Regions from separate parts of the Bradyrhizobium sp. BEA-2-5 genome, predicted to be linked through region 1. Evidence: riboswitches for the same ligand, from Rfam matches in the RefSeq annotation. Region 1 holds a riboswitch; the other holds the start of a gene.

Region 1 (11,422 bases):
GGACAAATCACGTCGCGAGAACGCGAAATTATGGCCACAAGCAGCGCAACACACTCTGCGTCGTCCCGGCCTGCGCCGGGACGACGAATGGACAGGACCCCGGGCTACTCTACTGGATCACCCGCTTTCGCTTTCGCGGGTGATGTTTGTCATCTTGAATCGAGACCCATCCTCATCGTCGTCCTGGCGAAAGCCAGGACCCATTACCCCGAATCTCAATTGTTGCGCGACGCTGAGGCCATGATCCCGTTCCCAATCAATTGCGGTGGTTATGGGTCCTGGCTTTCGCCAGGACGACGAAGTGGAGAATGCCGCGTGCTTGATCGCTACTTCTCCAAATTCGCGTGCGGCCGGCCGAAATCGGGTGCGGCCGAATCCTGGCCGATCTCGACGATGCCGCGGCGGATGGCGCGTGTGCGGGTGAAGTGATCGAACAGCGCCTCGCCGTCGCCGCGCCGGATCGCGCGGGTGAGCTTGGCGAGATCCTCGGTGAAGGTGCCGAGCATCTCCAGCACGGCTTCCTTGTTGGCGAGGAAGACGTCGCGCCACATCGTCGGGTCGGACGCGGCGATACGGGTGAAATCGCGAAAACCGCCGGCGGAGAATTTGATCACCTCGGATTCCGTCACCTGCGCCAGCTCGTCGGCGGTGCCGACGATGGTGTAGGCGATCAGATGCGGCAGGTGGCTGGTGATCGCGAGCACGAGATCGTGATGATCCGGCGTCATGATCTCGACCTTGGCGCCCATCGCCGCCCAGAACGCGCGCAGATGCTCCGTGGCCGCCGTCTCGGTGCCTTCCGGCGGCGTCAGGATGCACCAGCGGTTGATGAAGAGCTCGGCAAATCCCGAATCCGGGCCCGAATGCTCGGTGCCTGCGACCGGATGCGCCGGCACGAAATGAATGCCTTTCGGCAGATGCGGGGCCATGTCCCTGACCACCGCGCCCTTGACCGAGCCGACGTCGGAGATGATCGCGCCCGGCTTCAGATGCGCGGCGATCTCCAGCGCCACCGCACCGCAGGCGCCGACGGGAATGCAGAGGATGACGAGATCGGCATCCTTCACGGCCTCCGCATTGGTCGCCACGACCTGATCGACGATGCCGAGCTCGGCGACCCGCGCGCGTGTCTTCTCCGAGCGCGCAGTGGTGACGATCTCGCCGGCCAGGCCCTGGAGCTTCGCAGCGCGCGCGATCGAGCCGCCGATCAGGCCGAAGCCGATCAGCGCGATGTGTTTGAAGAGCGGAGCCGTGGTCACGATGTCACTTTCCGGCCAGGAAGTCGCGCAGCCCCTCGATCACGAGACGGTTGGCCTCCTCGGTGCCGATGGTCATGCGCAGCGCATGCGGAAGGCCGTAATTCTTCAGCGCGCGCAGCACGAGGCCCCGCTTGGTCAGGAAGGCGTCGGCGTCGTCAGCGGTCTTGCCCTTGTCGGTCGGGAAGTGGATCAGCACGAAATTGGCGACGCTCGGCGTCACCTTCAGTCCGAGCTTGCCGATCTCCTCGGTGAGCCGGTTGCGCCAGTGTTCGGTGTGGGTCCGCGACATCTGCACATGCGCGGTGTCCTCGATCGCGGCGACCGCGGCATACATCGCCGGCGTCGACACGTTGAAGGGGCCGCGGATGCGGTTGATCGCGTCGATGATGTGCTCGGGGCCGAACATCCAGCCGATGCGCAGCGCAGCCAGGCCGTGGATCTTGGAGAAGGTGTGCGTCACCACCGTGTTCTCGGTGGTGGCGACGAGCTCGATTCCCATCTCGTAATCGTTGCGCGAGACGTAGTCGGAATAGGCGGCGTCGAGCACCAGCAGCACGTGCGAGGGCAGGCCGGCGCGCAGCCGCTTGACCTCGTCGAACGGCAGGTAGGTGCCGGTCGGATTGTTGGGGTTGGCGAGCCAGACCAGCTTGGTGCGCGGCGTCACGGCCTTCAGGATGGCGTCGACGTCAGCGGTGAGGTTGGTCTCCTGCGCGACGACGTTCTTGGCGCCGACCGCCATGGTCGCGATCGGGTAGACCAGGAAGCCGTGCGTGGTGGAGATCGCCTCGTCGCCGTGGCTGAGATAGGTGTGGGCGAGCAGGTTGAGGATCTCGTCCGAACCGGCGCCGCAGATGATGCGGTTGGGATCGAGCCCGAAAGAACGGCCGATCGCCTCGCGCAGCACGCGCGAGGTGCCTTCCGGATAGTCCTCCAGATGATCCGCCACGCGCTTGAACGCCTCGATCGCCTTGGGCGAGGGGCCGAACGGCGTCTCGTTGGCCGAGAGCTTGAACACCTTGCGGCCCGGCTCCGGCACCGGGCTCTTGCCGGGGGTGTAGGGCGCAATATCGAGAATGCCGGGATTCGGCACGGGGCGGGACATCTTCAACTCCGAACAGAGCGTTTTCGAGCGAAGTGGCTACCGGTTCGCGTGAAGAAAACGCGTCAAAACAAAAGCCTGGACAGACGGCTGGCTCTTACCTCAGGTCCTGGCCGATCCGTTAGAGGGCACCGTATAGCGCGTTGCGTGGCTGCCGACGAGAGCCGTGGAGCGTACCGAGGCCCCCGCCTCGATCAGGGCGAGCTTGATGGCCTCGAAATCGTGTCCGGTGACCGAGACCAGGAGCGCCGCGCCGTCGAAGGCGGTGTCGGGGACCGCGACGATCTCGGCGAGCGGCGCCAGCGCCCGGGCGACATCGGCGTTCCAGCCGGAGACGCGCACGCTCCAGGTCTGCACTTCGGTGACCATTGCGTCGTCGGCGACCCGCGAGATCACGAACACCGGCAGCGCGGCGGGATGGTCGGCGCGCTCGACGAAGGGCATCCGCGCGATGATCTTCGGCGCGCCAGCTGCCTCCAGCGAGAGCCACCACGGCGTGCGGCTGGAGGTCGCCGAGACGAGCGCCAGGTCGCCCTTGGATTTCGCCGCCGCTTCGACCGCGGCCTGCGCGCTGAAATGCGCGACGTAAGGCACCGTAAAGCCGAAATGGAAGCGCGCGGAATCGCGCATTGCAGGCTCGCTCACCGAGATGTCGGCATGCACGGAGAACGGCGCCTGCACATAGGTGAAGGTCGAGATGATGACGCGCCAGATGCTCTCGACCGTGTCGAGCGGCAGGATGCCGCGATGGCGCTGCACGAGGTGGCGCATCATGTCGGCCTCGCGCGCCGGGCGGAACGCCGAGCCGACCTCCTGGGTCTGCTTCACCTGGATCAGGCGGTCGATGATGTCGCCGCGCTGCATCAACAGGCGATGCATGCTCTCGTCGATCGCGTCGATCTCCTTGCGCAGTTCCTGCAGCGATGGCGGCGACGGGGGTCGGTTGGACATGCTCTCAAACCTTGTCGTCGGGGCGGCCCGTTGCCGCGTCGGACAGGGTCCCTGATTAGGAAAGACGGGCAGCGAAAGCAAAGAGAAACGTCGCAGGCGTGCCTTGCGCATTCGGTTAACCAATCGGCCGTGGAAAGGGCTGTCTTGACGGCGGGGGGCGTGGGGACTACGTTCCCTGCGTCCCGTGGTCATTTGAGCCGGCCGGCTTGCAGCCACGTTAAAAAACTCGCTAAACAGGCCGGGGACGCTTCCGATCCCGGCCGAACCTATCGTTCAGGCCGGGTTTTTCATGGCCTGAGGTCCGTCGAGCCCTCCCGCGCGGAGGCAGGGTCGCCTAGATGAGCAACGTGCGTCCGATACCGAGCCCACAAACCCCGAGCGATGATCGCGCCCATGAGGCCGACCATCCGTCGTCACTGGTGGCGAAGTTCGGGATGGACCAGCCGCTCAGGCTCGATTGCGGCGTCGATCTCAGCCCGTTCCAGATCGCCTACCAGACCTATGGCGAACTCAACGCCGATCGCTCCAACGCCGTTCTGATCTGCCATGCGCTGACCGGCGACCAGCACGTCGCCAATGTGCATCCCGTCACCGGCAAGCCCGGCTGGTGGGAGACGCTGGTCGGTCCCGGCCGGCCCATCGATCCCAAGCACTACTTCATCATCTGCTCCAACGTGATCGGCGGCTGCATGGGCTCGACCGGGCCGGCGTCGATCAATCCCGCCACCGGCAAGGTCTGGGGCCTGGATTTCCCCGTCATCACCATCCCCGACATGGTGCGCGCGCAGGCGATGCTGATCGACCGGCTCGGCATCGACACGCTGTTTGCCGTCGTCGGCGGCTCGATGGGCGGCATGCAGGTGCTGCAATGGACCTCGGCCTATCCCGCCCGCGTGTTCTCCGCGCTGGCGATTGCCTGCGCGACGCGGCACTCGGCGCAGAACATCGCCTTCCACGAACTCGGGCGCCAGGCCGTGATGGCCGACCCCGATTGGCACGGCGGCGGCTATGCCGATCGCGGCATCCATCCGCATCGCGGGCTCGCGGTGGCGCGGATGGCGGCGCACATCACCTATCTCTCGGACGCGGCGCTGCATCGCAAGTTCGGCCGGCGCATGCAGGACCGCGAGCTGCCGACCTTCTCGTTCGACGCGGATTTCCAGGTCGAGAGCTATCTGCGTTACCAGGGCTCGTCCTTCGTCGAGCGCTTCGACGCCAACTCCTATCTCTATCTGACGCGCGCGATGGACTATTTCGACATCGCGGCCGACCATGGCGGCGTGCTGGCGAAGGCGTTTGCGGGAATCCAGACCCGCTTCTGCGTGGTCTCCTTCACCAGCGACTGGCTGTTCCCGACCTCGGAATCGCGCGCGCTGGTGCACGCGCTGAACGCGTCGAGTGCGCGGGTGTCGTTCGCGGAGATTGAAACCGATCGCGGCCACGACGCCTTCCTGCTCGACGTGCCCGAATTCTTCGACATCTCCCGCGCCTTCCTGCTGGCCGCAGGCAAGGCGCGCGGACTGAAGGATGGCGGCCAGTCATGAGCATGCAGCAGACATTGCCCTTGCCGGGCGTCGCGCCGGAGCGGACCGGCGGCTATCGCACCGATCATCTGCTAGTCGCCGAGATGGTCAAGCCGGGCTCGAAGGTGCTCGACGTCGGCTGCGGCGAGGGCGACCTGCTTCAGCTGCTTGAGACCCGCGGCATCGACGGGCGCGGCATCGAGCTGTCGCGCGAAGGCGTCAACCGCTGCGTTGCCAAGGGGCTCGCGGTGGTGCAGGGCGACGCCGACACCGACCTCGTCAACTATCCCGACGACGCCTTCGACTACGTGATCCTGTCGCAGACGCTGCAGGCGACGCGGCAGCCGCGTGTGGTGCTGGAGAACCTGCTGCGCATCGGCCGCCGGGCCATCGTCTCGTTCCCGAACTTCGGCTTCTGGAAGATGCGGCTGCAACTCCTGGTCGGTGGCCACATGCCGCGCACGGAGAACCTGCCGGCGACCTGGTACGACACCGCCAACATCCATTTCTGTACCATCAAGGATTTCGTAGAGCTCTGCGACGAGATCAACGTCAAGATGGAGCGCTCCATCGCGCTCGATCTCTACGGCCGCCCGGTGCCGCTGAACCTGCCCTGGTGGGTGTGGAACATGTTCGGCGAACAGGCGGTGTTCCTGCTGAGCCGGGGTGGGGGCAAGTAATCGGTGGGTGGCGCGTCAAACCGGCGCCGCCACCAGCGACCGCGGATCGCGCACCGGCCAGCGTCCGGCTTCCACCAGCGTGACGAATCGCTCCACGCTCTCGTTGAACAGCGCGGGCTCTTCGAGGTTGAGCACGTGGCCCGACTTCGGAAAGAAGGAGAGCCCGGCGGCCGGCAAATGCTGCTTCAGGAACATGCTGGGGGCGATGCAATTGTCGTCCTCGTCGCCGCACAGGATCAGCGCCGGCGTCGCGGCGCGCTTGATGGCGTCGGTCATGGTGTAGATCGAGGGCCTGCCGCCCTGGAAGCCGCGCATCGTGCGCGCCGAACCCTTGGCGTCGTGCCGTGCCAGCGCGGCATAGAAATCGGCGTGGCCGCGCGGGTCTTTCACCAGGAAGGAAATTCGGCTCGGCGCCTCGCGCGTGACCTTTGCGACCTCGGCGGAGCCTGATGTCTCGAACTGCTCGGCATTGGCGCGGCATTGCGCGCGGAAGGCATCGAGATGCTCGAGGCTGGAGCCGGAGCCGACGCCGGCGAGCGTCATCGACAACGCGCGCTGCGGGGCGTTGAGCCCGATCTGGAGCGACGAATAGGCGCCCATCGACAGGCCGACGAGATGCGCGTGCTCGATGCCGAGATGGTCGAGCACCGCGAGCGCATCAGTGTAGAAATGCGTGTAGGTGTAGACGTCGGCGCTCGGCGGCACATCGGAAGGCGTGTAGCCGCGCGCCGAGTAGGCGATGCAGCGATGGCCGCGCGAGAAGTAGCGCATCTGCGGCTCCCAATTGGTGTAGTCGGCCGCGAACTCGTGCAGGAAGATGATCGGCGTGCCGCTACCCGCTTCTTCGAAATAAAGACGGACATGATCTTTCGTCGTGGCGTAGGGCATTGAAATTCTCCTCTCGTTGGCCGCCTCCAGATTTGCAGTTAATTTTCAAGGCCGCAATGCGGCAGTTCCGGTTCTTTTCTCGTCATCGAATCATCGCGGAATGACCCAGAAATTATTCCCGCAGTGCCGCATGAAATCTTCCTCGCGCCATCCCGATTTTCAAAACCACCGCCGTGTTCCCCCGGGAACGCGACGGGGAGTTGGGGGGCGTTACAGAGGATCTAGTGAAGTATGGTTCAGTTGCTTGCGTGTCGCCGGTCGCTTCGTGTTTTGGCGCTGGCTCTGTGTTCGCTCACTCTCGCCGTGATCTCCGCCGCTCCGGCATCCGCCCGTCCACATCATCCACGTCACGCGCATTCGGCCCATCCCGGCCATCACGCGCGTCACTATGCCCGTCATCACTATCGGCACGCAGCGCGGCTGTCGCGCGCCGAGCGCCGCGCACTCGCGCAGCCGGGCGGGATCGTCGAAACCAACGCGGCGCCGTTGCCCGGCAGCGCTGACGTCGTGCCCAACACCGGCGGCGTGATTGCGGCAAGCGGCTTCGGCTCGTCCGGCATCGTCGCCGAGGCGCGGCGCTATCTCGGCGGCAATCCGACCGGGCGCGGCAGCCTGTGGTGCGCGCGTTTCATGAACATGGTGCTGCAGCACACCGGCCATCAGGGCACCGGCTCCGACATGGCCAGCTCGTTCGCGCGCTACGGCACGCGCATCTCCGGTCCGCAGGTCGGTGCCATCGCGGTGATGTCGCGCGGCCGCCGGGGCGGCCATGTCGGCATCATCACCGGCGTCGATGCGCAGGGCAATCCGATCATGATCTCCGGCAACAGCGGCAACCGCGTCCGCGAAGCGCCGGTCTCGCGCGGCCGGATCTATGCGTATGTGATGCCGACCAACTGATCGCTCGAAAGCGGGGCAGGGCGCGCACGCGCCTCGCCCCGGCCTACGACGCTACAGGTCCCTGAGCGGCAATCGTGTCGCCGATGGCGGCACCGCCATCGCTGATGATCTCGGCGTAGATACCGCATTCATTATTGCCGAAGCGCTGCATCAGCGTGTTCGGCACCGAGAGGTCGCGCGCGCCGGTATCGGGATCGACATTGACAGCGGCGCAGCGGGTGATGCGCTTCACCACCCTGGCCCGGGCGCTGCCGATCGCAATGGTCTGGTCGAGCAGGCTGGCTTCATGCCAGGCCGGCCAGCCCTCGACATAGAGGTTGGCGCGGAAGCGCAGCGGATGCACCGGCGCCTGCACCATCTCCTCGATCGCCCGCAGGCTGGCCAGATTGATGATCGAGACCACCTTGCGCGGCACGTCGGAGAAACTATGCCCGGGGCTGACCAGCACCTTGGGCGGGCCCTTGATCTGGCCGGTATGACGATCGGCGAAATAGCGCTCGATCGCCGCGCGGCCTTCCGCGGTCTCAAGGTCGCCCTGGGCCACCATCGCACCATCCCGGCGCAGCGTCAGCACGTGGCTGTCATCGTCGAAATGGGCGCGCAGCGGCGCCAGCCACTCGTCCCGCTGCAGCATCAGGAAATGCGGCTTCGGCAGCCATTTCGGCACCGAGGGATCGAAGCCGCTCGGGCCGTTCTCGATCGCATAGCGGCGATCGGAGCGAATCGTCTCGCCGATCTTGAGCTCTGCGTGCGGCAGCGGCTCGGGCGTGAGACCCTTGACCGGGTAGCGGTAGATGCCGGTGATCCGGGCGGAGGAAGCGTGCGTGTTGTCCATTCGCCCGCTCTAGCCTGTTTGGTGGGCGAGGAGAACTGCCGCCCGCGGGAAGGTACTAGTCGGCGCGCGCCGCTCCAGGAGCGTCCAGCAGGCGCTGCATGAACACGAGATCGAGCCAGCGGCCGAACTTGCGTCCGACCTCCGGCATCCGGGCGACCTCGACAAAGCCGGCCTGCGCGTGCAGCCGCAGCGAGGCGGGATTGCCGCCGTCGATACCGGCGATCATGACGTGCTTGCCGAGCGCGGTGGCCACGGCGATCAGTTCGTCGACGATGATCCGGCCGAGGCCGCGGCCGCGATGATCGGCATGGACATAGACGCTGTGCTCGACGCTGTAGCGGTAGCCCGGGAAGGCCCGGAAGTCGCCGAATGTGCCGTAGCCGAGCACCGTCGCCCCCTCGACGGCCACCAGCACGGGATAGCCCAGAGCCTGCCGCGCCGTCATCCAAGCCAGCCGCTCGGCGTCGGAATCCTGCTTCTCCGTCCAGATCGCATTCGAGTTGGCGACCGCCTCGTTGAAGATCGCGGTGATGGCCGGGATGTCCTGCTCGGTGGCGGGGCGGATTATCATCGGTGGTTCCTTGACGGGCCTCTTGAACGAACCGCCATCGTCTACTATATAAGACGATATGTCAATTATAGAGGACAAGGCCGATGAGGCTCTCGGACGGCGGGTTCGCGCCGAACGGGAGGGCCGCGGCTGGTCGCTGGCGGAACTCGCCGGGCGGGCCGGCGTGTCCAAGGCCATGCTGAGCAAGATCGAGCGGGCGGAGGCAAGCCCGACGGCGGCGACGCTGTCGCGGATCGCCACGGCCTATGGCCTGACCATGGCCGCGCTGTTCGAGGTTGCCTCACACAATTCCCGCCTGCAGCGGGCCAAGGATCAGCCGGTCTGGCGCGATCCGAAGGCGGCCTATCTGCGGCGGCAGGTGTTCCTGCATCCGGCCAATCCGCTGGAGCTGGTGGAGATCGAACTGCCTGCGGGGCAGGAAGCCGGCTTCCCCGCCAGCGCCTATCACCTGGTCCGCCAGGTTGTCTGGATGATCAGTGGCCGCCTCACGTTGATGGAAGGGGCGGAGCGCCATGAGCTCGCTGCGGGTGACCGCGTCGAGCTTGGTCCGCCATCGGACATCGCCTTCCGTAACGAAACGGCTCAGCCCTGCCGCTACCTTGTCGCCATCGTGCGGCGCTGAGCTTCATCGGGTGAAATCGCAGACTGTGGCTCTTCCGTTTTGGAACCAAGTGCCCACATCTGCGGCAAGCCTGAACAATGATGGCGACGACCAGAGGCTGGTTGAGGAACGTCAACGCGGCCCGCGGAAACCCAATGAAGATGCCGTTGTCATGCCTGAATGGGTGACGATGGCAGGCCGAGGGAAAACGAATGAACATTGAGAAGTACACCGAGCGCGCGCGCGGATTCATCCAGTCTGCCCAGTCGCTCGCAATGCGCGACGGTCACCAGCAGTTCTCGCCGTTGCATCTGTTGAAGGTGCTGCTGGACGACAATGAGGGACTCGCCGGCGGTCTGATCGACCGTGCGGGCGGCAATTCCAGAGCAATCCTGAAAGCGACCGAAGAGGCGCTGAACAAGCTGCCGAAGGTCTCGGGCAATGGTGCCGGGCAGGTCTATCTGTCGCCGGAGCTGGCGCGTGCCTTCGATGCGGCGGAAAAGGCCGCCGACAAGGCCGGCGACAGCTTTGTCACCGTCGAGCGGCTGCTGCTCGGCCTCACGCTGGAGAAGTCCAGCGAAGCCGGCACCATCCTCAATAAGGGCGGCGTCACCCCGCAGAACCTCAACGCGGCGATCGAGGCGCTGCGCAAGGGGCGGACTGCGGATTCGGCGACCGCCGAGAACGCGTATGACGCGCTGAAGAAATATGCCCGCGACCTGACCCAGGCCGCGCGCGACGGCAAGCTCGATCCGGTCATCGGCCGCGACGAGGAGATCCGTCGCACCATCCAGGTGCTCTCGCGCCGGACCAAGAACAACCCCGTCCTGATCGGTGAGCCCGGCGTCGGCAAGACCGCGATCGCGGAAGGGTTGGCGCTGCGCATCGTCAACGGCGACGTGCCGGAGAGCCTGAAGGACAAGAAGCTGCTCTCGCTCGACCTCGGCGCACTGATCGCCGGCGCGAAATATCGCGGTGAGTTCGAGGAGCGGCTGAAGGCGGTGCTCCAGGAAGTGACCGGAAGCGAAGGCACCTTCATCCTCTTCATCGACGAGATGCACACGCTGATCGGTGCCGGCAAGACCGACGGCGCGATGGACGCGTCCAACCTGTTGAAGCCTGCGCTCGCGCGCGGTGAGCTGCACTGTATCGGTGCGACCACGCTCGACGAGTACCGCAAGCATGTCGAGAAGGATGCGGCGCTGGCCCGCCGGTTCCAGCCGATCTTCGTCAGCGAGCCCTCGGTCGAGGATACCATCTCGATCCTGCGCGGGCTGAAGGACAAGTACGAGCAGCACCACGGCGTGCGGATCACCGATTCCGCGCTCGTGGCCGCCACGACCCTGTCCAACCGCTACATCACCGACCGCTTCCTGCCGGACAAGGCGATCGATCTCATGGACGAGGCCGCGGCGCGGCTGAAGATGCAGGTCGATTCCAAGCCGGAAGAGCTGGATTCGCTCGACCGCGAGATCATCCGGCTCAAGATCGAGCAGGAGGCGTTGAAGAAGGAAAGCGATCCCGGCTCCAGGACCCGGCTCCAGACCCTGGAGAAGGACCTTGCCGAGCTCGAGGAGAAGTCTGCTGGGCTGACGGCGCGCTGGAGCGCGGAGAAGAACAAGCTCTCCGATGCCCAGAAGCTGAAGGCCGAGCTCGACGGCCTGCGTGTCGAGCTCGCCAACGCGCAGCGGCGCGGCGAATTCCAGAAGGCCGGTGAGCTGGCCTACGGCCGGATCCCGGAGCTGGAGAAGCAGCTGGCGGATATCGAGGCGCGTGAAGGCTCCGGCGAGATGATGGAGGAGGCGGTCACCGCCAATCACATCGCGCAGGTGGTCTCGCGCTGGACCGGCGTGCCCGTCGACAAGATGCTGGAAGGCGAGAAGGAGAAGCTCCTCAAGATGGAGGAGCAGCTCGGCAAGCGTGTCGTCGGCCAGGCCGAGGCCGTGCGTGCGGTCGCGACCGCCGTGCGCCGCTCGCGCGCGGGCTTGCAGGACCCGAACCGCCCCACAGGCTCGTTCATGTTCCTGGGGCCCACCGGCGTCGGCAAGACCGAGCTGACGAAAGCTCTCGCGGAATACCTGTTCAACGACGAGACTGCGATGGTCCGCCTCGACA
Region 2 (11,422 bases), 1.7 Mb from region 1:
CTTCCACGCCCAGGACCCCGCGCTGCTCAAGATCAAGGGCGAGGTCTACATGCCCATGATCGACACCGCGGAAGTCGTCGCCAAGCGCTACGGCATCTCGCGCGAACGCCAGGACGAATATTCGCTGGAGAGCCAGCGCCGCACCGCGGCCGCACAACAGGGCGGCAGGTTCAAGGACGAGATCGCTCCGATCACCACGCAGATGGCGGTCACCGACAAGGCGACCGGCACCGTCTCGATGAAGGACATCACGCTGTCGCAGGACGAAGGTCCGCGGCCCGAGACCACCGCTGAAGGCCTCGCCGGCCTGAAGCCCGTGCGCGGCGACGGCTTCACCGTCACCGCCGGCAACGCCAGCCAGCTCTCCGACGGCGCCAGCGCCTGCGTGATCATGAGCGACAAGGAAGCCGCCAGGCGCGGCCTCGCGCCGCTCGGCATCTTCCGCGGCTTCGTCTCGGCCGGCTGCGAGCCGGACGAGATGGGCATCGGCCCGGTCTTCGCCGTGCCGCGCCTCCTCAAGCGCCACGGCCTCACCGTCGACGACATCGGCCTCTGGGAGCTCAACGAAGCCTTCGCCGTGCAGGTGCTGTATTGCCGCGACAAGCTCGGCATCGACCCCGAGAAGATCAACGTCGACGGGGGCGCGATCGCGGTCGGCCATCCCTACGGCATGTCGGGCGCGCGCCTCACCGGCCACGCCCTGATCGAGGGCCGTCGCCGCAAGGCGAAATACGCGGTCGTCACCATGTGCGTCGGCGGCGGCATGGGCGCGGCGGGGTTGTTCGAGGTGCTGCAGTAGTTCACCGTCGTCCTGGCGAAAGCCAGGACCCATACCCCGCGGCCGGGGTAAGGGGCACGGACGGTAGACGCCTTCGCAAGACAACGAAGGCCGGTGGTAATGGGTCCTGGCTTTCGCCAGGACGACGATGGAACAAGACGTTAGGTTTCGCTCAACAGGAGGATCCGATGGATCTCGCATTCACGAAAGAAGAGCAGGCGTTTCGCGAGGAAGTACGGCAGTTCTTCCGCGACAACGTGCCGCCGGATACGCGGCGCAAGCTGGTCGAGGGCCGCCACCTCTCGAAGGACGAGATGGTGACGTGGTGGCGCATCCTCAACAAGAAGGGCTGGGGCGTCAGCCACTGGCCGAAGGAATATGGCGGCACGGGATGGACCGCCGTGCAGCACTACATCTTCAACGAGGAGCTCCAGGCTCACCCGGCGCCGCAGCCGCTCGCCTTCGGCGTCAGCATGGTCGGTCCGGTCATCTACACCTTCGGCAACGAGGAGCAGAAGAAGAAGTACCTGCCGCGCATCGCCAATGTCGACGATTGGTGGTGCCAGGGCTTCTCCGAGCCCGGCTCCGGCTCCGACCTCGCCTCGCTCAAGACCAAGGCCGAGCGCAAGGGCGACAAGTGGATCATCAACGGCCAGAAGACCTGGACCACGCTCGCCCAGCACGCCGACATGATCTTCTGCCTCTGCCGCACCGACCCGGCCGCCAAGAAGCAGATGGGCATCTCCTTCATCGTGTTCTCGATGAAGTCGAAGGGCGTCACCGTGCGCCCGATCCAGACCATCGACGGCGGCCATGAGGTCAACGAGGTGTTCTTCGACGACGTCGAGGTGCCCTACGAGAACCTGATCGGCGAGGAAAACAAGGGCTGGGATTACGCCAAATTCCTGCTCGGCAACGAGCGCACCGGCATCGCCCGCGTCGGCGTCTCCAAGGAGCGCATCCGCCGCATCCGCGCGCTGGCCTCCAAGGTCGAGGCCGGCGGCCGTCCGGTGATCGAGGATCCAGCGTTCCGCGAAAAGCTCACCGCTTGCGAGATCGAGCTGAAGGCCCTCGAGCTCACGCAGCTCCGCGTCGTCGCCGACGAAGGCAAGCACGGCAAGGGCAAGCCCAACCCGGCGTCCTCGGTGCTGAAGATCAAGGGCTCCGAGATCCAGCAGACCACCACCGAGCTGCTCATGGAAGTGATCGGCCCGTTCGCCGCGCCCTACGACGAGCATGGCGACGACGGCTCGAACGAAGCCATGGACTGGACCGCCCAGATCGCGCCGAGCTACTTCAACAACCGCAAGGTCTCGATCTACGGCGGCTCCAACGAGATCCAGCGCAACATCATCGCCAAGGCGGTGCTGGGGCTGTAAGCCGCACATTCAGCTGTCGTCCCCCGCGCAGGCGGGGGACCCAGTACGCCGCGGCGGTCAGAATTCCCAATGATGGCCGCCGAGTACTGGATCCCCGCTTTCGCGGGGATGACGATCGGGGATCTGGGCAACAGCAGTGCCCGCTTGATTTTGGAGAGAAACATGGATTTTGATCTGTCCGAGGAGCAGCGGCTTCTCAAGGAAAGCATCGACGGCCTGCTGACCGATTCCTACGATTTCGAGCAGCGCAAGAAGTACATGAAGGAGAAGGGCGGCTGGAGCAGAACGGTCTGGCTCAAGCTCGCCGAGCAGGGCCTGCTCGGCCTGCCCTTCAGCGAGGCCGATGGCGGCTTCGGCGGCGGCGGCGTCGAGACCATGATCGTGATGGAAGCGCTCGGCAAGGCGCTGGTGCTCGAGCCGTATCTGGCGACCGTGGTGATCGGCGGCGGCTTCCTGCGCCATGCCGGCTCGGCCGAGCAGAAGGCCAAGTACATTCCCGGCATCATCGACGGCAGCAAGACGCTCGCCTTCGCCCAGCTCGAGAAGAACTCGCGCTACGATCTCTTCGACGTCTCGACGACCGCGAAGAAGAAGGCCGATGCCTGGGTCATCGACGGCGAGAAGTTTGTCGTGCTCAACGGCGAGAGCGCCGACACGTTGATCGTCACCGCACGCACCAAGGGCGATCGCCGTGACAAAAGCGGCATCGGCGTGTTCCTGGTGCCCGCGAATGCCAAGGGCGTCGCCAGGAAGGGCTATCCGACCCAGGACGGCCTGCACGCCGCCGACATCACCTTCACCGGTGTCGAGGTCGGTGCTGACGCTGCGATCGGCGATCCCGAGAACGGCCTGCCCCTGATCGAGCGCGTAGTCGACGAAGCCCGCGTCGCGCTCTGCGCCGAGGCGGTCGGCCTGATGGACGAATCGCTCAAGACCACGGTCGAGTACATCAAGACGCGCAAGCAGTTCGGCGTCGCGATCGGCTCGTTCCAGTCGCTCCAGCACCGCGCCTCCGACATGTTCGTCGCGCTGGAGCAGGCCCGCAGCATGTCGATGTTCGCCACCATGGCGTCGGACTTCGACGATGCCAAGGAGCGTGCGTCAGCGGTCGCCGCGGCCAAGGTGCAGATCGGCAAGTCGCTGAAATTCGTCGGCCAGCAGTCGATCCAGCTCCACGGCGGCATCGGCATGACCATGGAGGCCAGAATCGGCCACTACTTCAAGCGCCTCACCATGATCGAGAACACCTTCGGCGACACCGACTACCACCTCCGTCGCGTCAGCGAGGGCGGTGGGCTGCTGGCGTAAGTTGTCCCCGTCATTCCGGGGCTCGCGAAGCGAGAACCCGGAATCTCGCGCCACATCTCCGGATTCCCCCGATGCGCGATTGCGCATCTGAGGTTCGCGACTGCGTCGCGCCCCGGAATGACGTGCCAATAACAGGGAAACAACAACAATGAAAAACACCCCGTTCGATCTCACCGGCAAGGTCGCCGTGGTCACCGGCTCCAGCCGCGGCATCGGCCGCTCCTCCGCCGAGCTCCTGGCGAAGCTGGGCGCCAAGGTCGTGGTGTCCTCGCGCAAGGCCGAGGCCTGCAAGGAAGTCGCCGACGGCATCAACGCGTCCGGTGGCGAGGCAACCGTCATTCCCTGCAACATCGCGCGCAAGAACGAGGTCGAGGCGCTGATCGCGGGTGCCACGAAGCATTACGGCAAGATCGACGTCCTCGTCTGCAACGCCGCAGTGAACCCGTATTACGGCCCGCTGCTCGACATCCCGGATGAAGCCTTCGACAAGATCATGGGCTCGAACGTCAAGAGCAACATCTGGCTTTCCGCGCTCACGATCCCGCAGATGGCGGAGCGCGGCAACGGCTCCGTCGTCATCATTTCCTCCATCGGGGGCTTGCGCGGCTCCACCGTGATCGGCGCCTACGGCATCTCGAAAGCCGCCGATTTCGCGCTGTGCCGTTCGCTCGCGGGCGAATGGGGCCCGAAAGGCGTGCGCGTCAACTGCATCGCGCCCGGCCTGGTCAAGACCGACTTCGCCCGCGCGCTGTGGGAAGACGAAGCCAATCTGAAGCGCCGCACCGCCACCACCCCGCTCCGCCGCATCGGCGAGCCCGACGAAATCGCCGGCGCGGTCGCCTACCTCGCCTCGGACGCATCGAGCTTCATGACCGGCCAGACCATCGTCATCGACGGCGGCGTCACGACGGCCGCGACGTAAGGTCAATCGCTCTAAAGCATGATCCGGAAAAGTGCGAAGCGGTTTTCCGAAAAGATCATGCTCAAACAAAGAGCTAAGGCGCGATGACGATTCAACCTAATCTCATCGCGCTTTAAGAGATAGCGCGCAATCGTCCCACGATCTCGTCATGCCCGGCCTCGTGCCGGGCATCCACGTCTTTGGCGGTTGCTGCGAGCAAGACGTGGATGGCCGGGACAAGCCCGGCCACGACGACGCCGAAAGAACGGCGCACGCCGCCCGCGAGAGGCGTTTGCCTCAAACCTGCTCCAGCGCGCGCTCGAAGTCCTCGATCAGATCGTCGGCATGTTCGAGCCCCGCGGAGAAGCGAATGAACCCCTCGCTGATCCCGAGCGCGGCACGGTCCTCCGGCTTCAGGCGCTGATGCGTCGTCGTCGCCGGATGCGTGACGAGGCTCTTGGCGTCGCCGAGATTGTTCGAGATCCGCGAGATCTTCAGCGCGTTGAGGCAGCGGAAGGCGCCGGCCTTGCCGCCCTTGACCTCGAAGCCGACCAGGGTCGAGCCCCCGCGCATCTGCTTCTTCACCAAAGCTGCCTGCGGATGATCGGCGCGGCCGGGATAGACCAGCCGCGAGATCTTCGGATGGCTCGCCAGCACCTCGGCAATGCGCGCTGCAGTCTCGGTCTGCGCGCGCACACGCACGCCCAGCGTCTCCAGGCCCTTGAGCAGGACCCAGGCATTGAACGGAGAGATCGAGGGGCCGGTCTGGCGCATGAAATTGTGGATGTGCTCAGCGATGAAGGCTTCCGACGACAGGATGATGCCGCCCAGGCACCGGCCCTGGCCGTCGATATGCTTGGTCGCGGAATAGACGACCACGTCGGCCCCTAGCGCGAGCGGGCTCTGCCAGATCGGAGTGGCGAACACGTTGTCGACCACGAGCCGCGCGCCACCCCTGTGCGCGATCTCGGCGATCCCGGGGATGTCCAGCACGTCGAGGGTCGGGTTGGTCGGGCTCTCCAGGAAGAACGTTTTCGTGTTGGGCTTCAGCGCGCGCTGCCATTGGTCGAGATCGAGCCCGTCGACCAGCGTGGTCTCGATGCCGTAGCGCGGCAACAAGTCCTGGATGACGTAGAGGCACGAGCCGAACAGGGCGCGCGAAGCCACGACGTGATCGCCGGCCTTGAGCGGTGCGAGGATCGCGGTCGTCACCGCGGCCATGCCGGTCGCCGCCGAGCGGGCGGCTTCGGCGCCTTCGAGCTCGATCATGCGGCGCTCGAACATCGCGATGGTGGGGTTGGAGTAGCGCGAATAGATGAAGCCGGGATCCTCGCCCTTGAACCGCGCCTCGCACTCCTCGGCGCTGTTGTAGACGTAGCCTTGGGTGAGGAACAGCGCCTCCGACGTCTCGCCAAATTGCGAGCGCAGGGTCCCGGAATGGACCAAGCGGGTTTCGGGACGAAAGCGGGCCGTGGTTTCAGATTCAGACATGTGACCTCCGAGGTGGCCATTTCCTCTGGAGAACGGTCACAAAAAAACCGGCCTGGATATCTCCACTGGCCGGGATCACAGAGGTCCCCGGCCTGTTTAGCGACTTATTTAACGTGGCTGCAAGCCGGCCGGCTCAAATCACCACGGGATAAGTGATGCTCATATTCCCTCGCGCCCTTTCCGTCAAGACGGTCATCGGATAACCCGTAAAAGCCCATATTTTGGGGCTTGATGGCCGCCTGGAGTATGATTTTTGGGCCATCTCGAGGGATCGCCGAGGGACCGCATCGTGTCGTTCACGCTGGAAGATGAATCCAATGGTATCCTGCCCGACCGCATGATCGCGGCGATGGCGGAAGCGGGGCTCATCCTGCCCGAATACGACTTTGTCGAGAGCCAGATCCAGCCGGCAAGCCTCGATCTGCGCCTCGGCGATATCGCCTATCGCGTCCGCGCGAGCTTCCTGCCCGGTCCCGGCGCCACGGTCGCCGAACGCATCGATGAATTGAAGCTGCACGAGTTCAGCCTCGCCGACGGCGCGGTGCTGGAGACCAACTGCGTGTACATCGTGCCGCTGCTGGAAAGCCTGGCGCTGCCGCCGGAAATCGTCGCGGCAGCCAACCCCAAGAGCTCGACCGGCCGGCTCGACGTCTTCACCCGCGTGATCGCCGACGGCACCCGCCGCTTCGACATGATCGGCGCCGGCTATCATGGCCCGCTCTATGCCGAGATCAGCCCGAAGACCTTTCCGGTGCTGGTGCGCGAGGGCTCGCGCCTCAGCCAGGTCCGCTTCCGGATCGGCGAGGCGACGTTGACCGCCGACGAGCTCGAGACGCTGCATGCCGCCGAGCGCCTCGTCGACATCGACGATGCCGACCTCTCCGGCGGCGTCGCCGTCTCCGTCGACCTCTCCGGCGAGAAGGCGAGCGGCTTCGTCGGCTATCGCGCCAAGCGCCACACCGGTGTCGTCGACGTCGATCGCCGCTCCGGCTACGCGGTCGAAGACTTCTGGGAGCCGATCTCGGCCCGCCCCGACGGCAGCCTCATCCTCGATCCCGGCGAGTTCTACATCCTCGCCTCCAAGGAAGCTGTGCAGGTGCCGCCCGACTACGCCGCGGAGATGGTGCCGTTCGATCCCTTGGTGGGCGAGTTCCGCGTGCACTATGCCGGATTCTTCGATCCCGGCTTCGGCTATGCCGGCGCCGGCGGCCAGGGCTCGCGTGCCGTGCTTGAGGTGCGCTCGCGCGAGGTGCCGTTCATCCTCGAGCACGGCCAGATTGTCGGTCGCCTCGTCTATGAAAAGATGCTCGCCCGCCCCGACGCGATGTACGGCCAGCGCATCGGTTCCAACTACCAGGCGCAGGGCCTGAAGCTGAGCAAGCATTTTCGGGTGTAATTCCGTTTCGCGCGCGTGTAATTCCGCGCGCCGGATTTCGCGTCATTCTCCGCCGTCATTCCCCGCGAAAGCGGGGAATCCAGTACGCCGCGGCTTCTCCATCGACAACAACTGTCTCTGGAATACTGGATCGCCGATCAAGTCGGGCGATGACACCGAGTGTGTGTTGGTTGCGCCGTCTCTTCGGCGAATGACACATTTCAGTTTCGCGCGCGTGCGTAATTCCGTAGCTCGGACTTCCCACTCGTTGTCATTCCCCGCGAAAGCGGGGAATCCAGTACGCCGCGGCCTCTCCATCGACAACGTCTGTCTCTGGAATACTGGATCGCCCGATCAAGTCGGGCGATGACACCGAATATGTGTCTGGTTGCGTCGCGCCTATGCCGATGACACACTTCCAGAAGCTCTCCAAGGATTTCGGGTGCAATTCCGTTTCGCGCGCGTGTTCCGTAGCCCGGATGAAGCATAGCGAAATCCGGGACGCTGCATACGCGCATTGAGCTGCCCCGGATTGCGCTTCGCTCCATCCGGGCTACGATTGCGCATGCGAGCTCGCCTCGCCAACAACAGCCAGGGAGCGAACATGACCGCAGGCGAAAGCGCACAGGAAGCGCAATGGCGGAAGTGGCGCGGCGTCGCCGACCTCTATCATGCTTATTTCACCGGCCTCATCCTCACCGTGGTGACTCGGCGCGGGACAGCGGATGCTGCGGAATTCGTCTTCCGTGTGTTCCGCCGCCAGCAGCAGGAGCGTTTCCTGCCCGGGCTCGAGAAGCTCGGGCTTAAAGGTCTGCCGCCCGCGGTCGCGGCGGCGCAATATCACTATCTCTCCAACTGGATCGGCGGCGTGCATGTCGAATACATGTATGAGAGCGACGCCAAGGCCTGGATCCGCTATCCGCCGCCGCGCTGGATCTGGAGGGGCACCGCGATCTGCGGCGTGCCGGGCGAGGTCAGCCGCGCGATGCTGCGTGGCTGGCACGCCAACAACGGCGTTGCGCTTGGTGATCTCAGGCTCGGCTTCGTCTGCACCAAGCAGAGCGTCGATGGCCAGGATGGGCTCGAAGGCTATTATTGCGAATACGATCATCCGCTCGAGCTCGATCAGCGCCTGGTGTTCGCGCGCCATCTCGAGGCGCCGCCGTTCGATCCCGGGACCGCGCCGGCGCTGCCGGTCGCGAGCTGGCCGAAGCCGCGTCTGGAAAAGGCCTATCGCAACTACGCCATGGAATATGTCCGCACCGCCGCGCCCGTGATGGTGCAGCTGTTCGGTCCGGAGGATGCCGGCTATCTGCTGCATCTCACGGGCAAGCTGATCGGCATGCAATATTTCGACGAGGTTGCGCAGGCGCTCGGCGGCAGCCGTGGCCGTACCACGGAATTTGCCGCATTCCTGCGCACTCTCTTCGAGTCGCAGGACGATGTCGCTGACATCACCGAGTCCGAGGGCCAGTTCGAAATCCGCCAGCAGGGCTGGAAGCTGATGGCCGACGTCGCCGATTATCATCCGGCCTGCGCCAGCGTGCTGACCGGCCTGTTCGAAGGGCTGGCGGCCGGCTGCGGGCGGCATATTCCGGTGCATCTGAAGCCGAATAGCACCGCCGGCGCACCGTTCGTCTGGTCGATCGGCTAGCGCCAAGGTTCATCCGGGTTCACCTGCAATCGCGCAGGCCCCCCTTGCGTCCCGCGCACGTGGATTCCGCCGTTGCCATGGTAGGGAAACACCATGGCGCGGCTCCCCAGATCGCGCGTGGGAGTAGAAATGTCCGATCTCGGCCTCGCCGAAATACCTGTTGACGAACAAGAGCGGCCGCTGCCGCCGCCGGTGACCAAGCCGGCGCGCAATGCGCTGACCGACGGGCCGATCCTGCGCACGCTGCTCTCCCTCGCCTGGCCGAACGTGATCGGCTTGTCGGCCGGCATCTGCGTGGTGATCGCGGAGACCTCTTATGTCGGCCGGCTCGGTGTCGAGGCGCTGGCGGCGATGGCGTTGGTGTTTCCGACCGTGATCCTGACCATGACGATGTCGGGCGGCGCCATGGGCGGTGCGGTGGCCTCGGCCATCGCGCGTGCGCTCGGCGCCGGCGATCGCGAGCGCGCCGGAACGCTCGCCGTGCATGCGATGCTGATCGGCCTGACCTTTGGTTTGACCTTCATGCTGGGCATGCTGATCTTCGGACCCAGGGTGCTCGAAATGCTTGGCGGCCGCGGCGCCGTGCTGACGCATGCGATCGCCTACACGCAGGTGTTTTTCGGCGGCGCCGTGCTGCCCTGGTTGCTCAACACCATGGCGGGTGTCCTGCGCGGCACCGGCAACATGAAGCTGCCGTCATTTCTCATCCTCAACTCCGCGGCCTGGCAGATCGTGCTCGGCGGCACGCTGGGTCTCGGTCTCGGACCGGTGCCGCAGTTCGGAATGCGCGGCGTCGCCGCGGGTTCGCTGATCGCCTATTCGATCAGCATCAGCGTGATGGGCTGGTATCTGTTCTCGGGCCGCGCCCGCGTGAAGCCGAAACTCAAGGGGCTGCGCGTGCGATGGGCGATGTTCTTCGACATCCTCAAGGTCGGCGCCATCGCCTGCTTCTCGCCGCTGCAATCGGTGCTGACGATCTCGATCTTCACCCACATGCTGGCGAAGTTCGGCACCGCGATCCTCGCCGGTTACGGCATCGGCGCGCGGCTCGAGTTTCTGCTGACCTCGATCGCGTTCTCGTTCGGCATCGCCTGTGTGCCGATGGTCGGTATGGCGATCGGCGCAGGCCGCATCGCACGCGCCCGGCGCATCACCTGGATCGCGGGCACGGTGTCGTTCCTTGCGGTCGGCGTGGTCGGCAGCTTCATCGCCGTCTTCCCCGATCTCTGGGTCAACCTGTTCACCAGTGATCCGCACGTGCGCGCGACGAGCCATCAATATCTCTCGACCGTCGGGCCGTTCTACGCCTTCTTCGGCCTTGCAACGACGATGTATTTCTCCTCGCAAGGCGCCGCCAAGGTGATCGGCCCGGTGCTCGCGCAGACGGCGCGGCTGATCTATATCGCGGCCGTCGGCTGGTGGCTGTCGACGCACGGCGCCAGCGCGCAGAGCTTCTTCGCACTCGCCGCCGCCTCGATGGGCGTGCTCGGCGTGCTGTCCTGCCTCAGCGTGATCCTGACGCGCTGGGGCAAGTCGGCGCCGGTCGCCGAGCCGCAGCCGGCGCTATCTTGAACCGCCGAAAGTGCCGTCTCGGCTCTCACACCGTCATCCTGAGAGGATGTGCATGCATTCAGCGTCGTCCTGGCGAAAGCCAGGAGGTAGATTCACATTCGAAGTGCAACACTTGAGCAAAGGCCTCGGCAGGCGTGCGGTAGTCAAGGCATTTGCGCGGGGTGTTGTTGTAGGCGGCGATGAACTGGCGGAATCTGGCGGTCGAGAGGGTTACGAGATCGGTCTTGCGGGGAATAAAGCGGCGCATCCTGCCGATAGCGTTCTCGATGCCGCCCTTCTGCCAGGGGGCGTGGGGATCGCAGAAGAAGGTCTCGATCGAGAGGCGGTGCAGCGCCAGGTGACCGGCGAACTCGGTGCCGTTGTCGAAGGTCACGGTCTGGCGCAGCTCCTGTGGCAGGGTCGCGAAGAAGCCCACGAGATGGCGGGCGACACCGCGCGCGACCTTGCTGGCAAGGCGGATGCCGAGCAGCAGACGCGAGGTGCGCTCGTGCACGGTCAGCACGGCCTGACCGTATTTCGAGAACATCATCAGGTCGGCCTCCCAGTGTCCGGGCACGCTGCGGTCGGCCACTTCGATCGGCCGATTTGCCAAGGAAACACGGCCTTCGATGAAGCTTGCGGGGCTGCCGCCCCTCTTGCCGCGGCGGCCGCGCTTGCTCTTGGCGCGCGGCAGATAGCGCCGCCAGTTGAAATCCGTGGTGCGCCTGAGTTGGGCATAGATGAAGCGGTAGATGGTCTCGTGCGAGATCACCTTGCGCCCGGACTCGCGGGCCAGCCGGCCGGCGACCTGCTCGGGCGACCAGCCCCGGCGAAGGCGTTCCAACACCGCGCGGCGCAGGCCGGGCTCCCGTTCGAGGCGTCCGCCCGTCCAGCGCCGCGCTCGCATCTGGTGCTGGGCATAGTTTGGCTTGTAGCCGACCTGGCTCCCCCGATTGCGCCTCAGTTCCCGAGAGACCGTTGATGG

Evidence for each region. A riboswitch is a leader RNA that binds a small molecule or an ion and turns the genes downstream of it on or off. The one in region 1 is predicted to bind S-adenosylmethionine.
Region 2: linked by a shared signal. The riboswitch ahead of RX327_RS36870 (O-succinylhomoserine sulfhydrylase) and the one ahead of RX327_RS05435 (homoserine O-acetyltransferase MetX) in region 1 are both predicted to bind S-adenosylmethionine.

What each region holds. Positions count from the first base shown of each region.
Region 1 covers NZ_CP136629.1:1,187,593-1,199,014, forward strand. Annotated here, with positions in the region: gene RX327_RS05420 (prephenate/arogenate dehydrogenase family protein) at 327-1,259, opposite strand; gene hisC (histidinol-phosphate transaminase) at 1,264-2,361, opposite strand; gene RX327_RS05430 (chorismate mutase) at 2,461-3,309, opposite strand; SAM riboswitch at 3,484-3,563, shown strand; gene RX327_RS05435 (homoserine O-acetyltransferase MetX) at 3,648-4,853, shown strand; gene metW (methionine biosynthesis protein MetW) at 4,850-5,512, shown strand; gene RX327_RS05445 (alpha/beta hydrolase) at 5,528-6,400, opposite strand; gene RX327_RS05450 (TIGR02594 family protein) at 6,632-7,300, shown strand; gene RX327_RS05455 (MOSC domain-containing protein) at 7,344-8,135, opposite strand; gene RX327_RS05460 (GNAT family N-acetyltransferase) at 8,191-8,706, opposite strand; gene RX327_RS05465 (helix-turn-helix domain-containing protein) at 8,765-9,328, shown strand; gene clpB (ATP-dependent chaperone ClpB) at 9,520-11,422, shown strand, end outside.
Region 2 covers NZ_CP136629.1:7,889,498-7,900,919, reverse strand. Annotated here, with positions in the region: gene RX327_RS36890 (acetyl-CoA C-acyltransferase) at 1-799, shown strand, start outside; gene pimC (pimeloyl-CoA dehydrogenase large subunit) at 967-2,157, shown strand; gene pimD (pimeloyl-CoA dehydrogenase small subunit) at 2,320-3,465, shown strand; gene RX327_RS36875 (SDR family oxidoreductase) at 3,614-4,387, shown strand; gene RX327_RS36870 (O-succinylhomoserine sulfhydrylase) at 4,664-5,857, opposite strand; SAM riboswitch at 5,933-6,012, opposite strand; gene RX327_RS36865 (2'-deoxycytidine 5'-triphosphate deaminase) at 6,195-7,253, shown strand; gene RX327_RS36860 (hypothetical protein) at 7,837-8,886, shown strand; gene RX327_RS36855 (MATE family efflux transporter) at 9,016-10,458, shown strand; gene RX327_RS36850 (IS30 family transposase) at 10,517-11,422, opposite strand, start outside.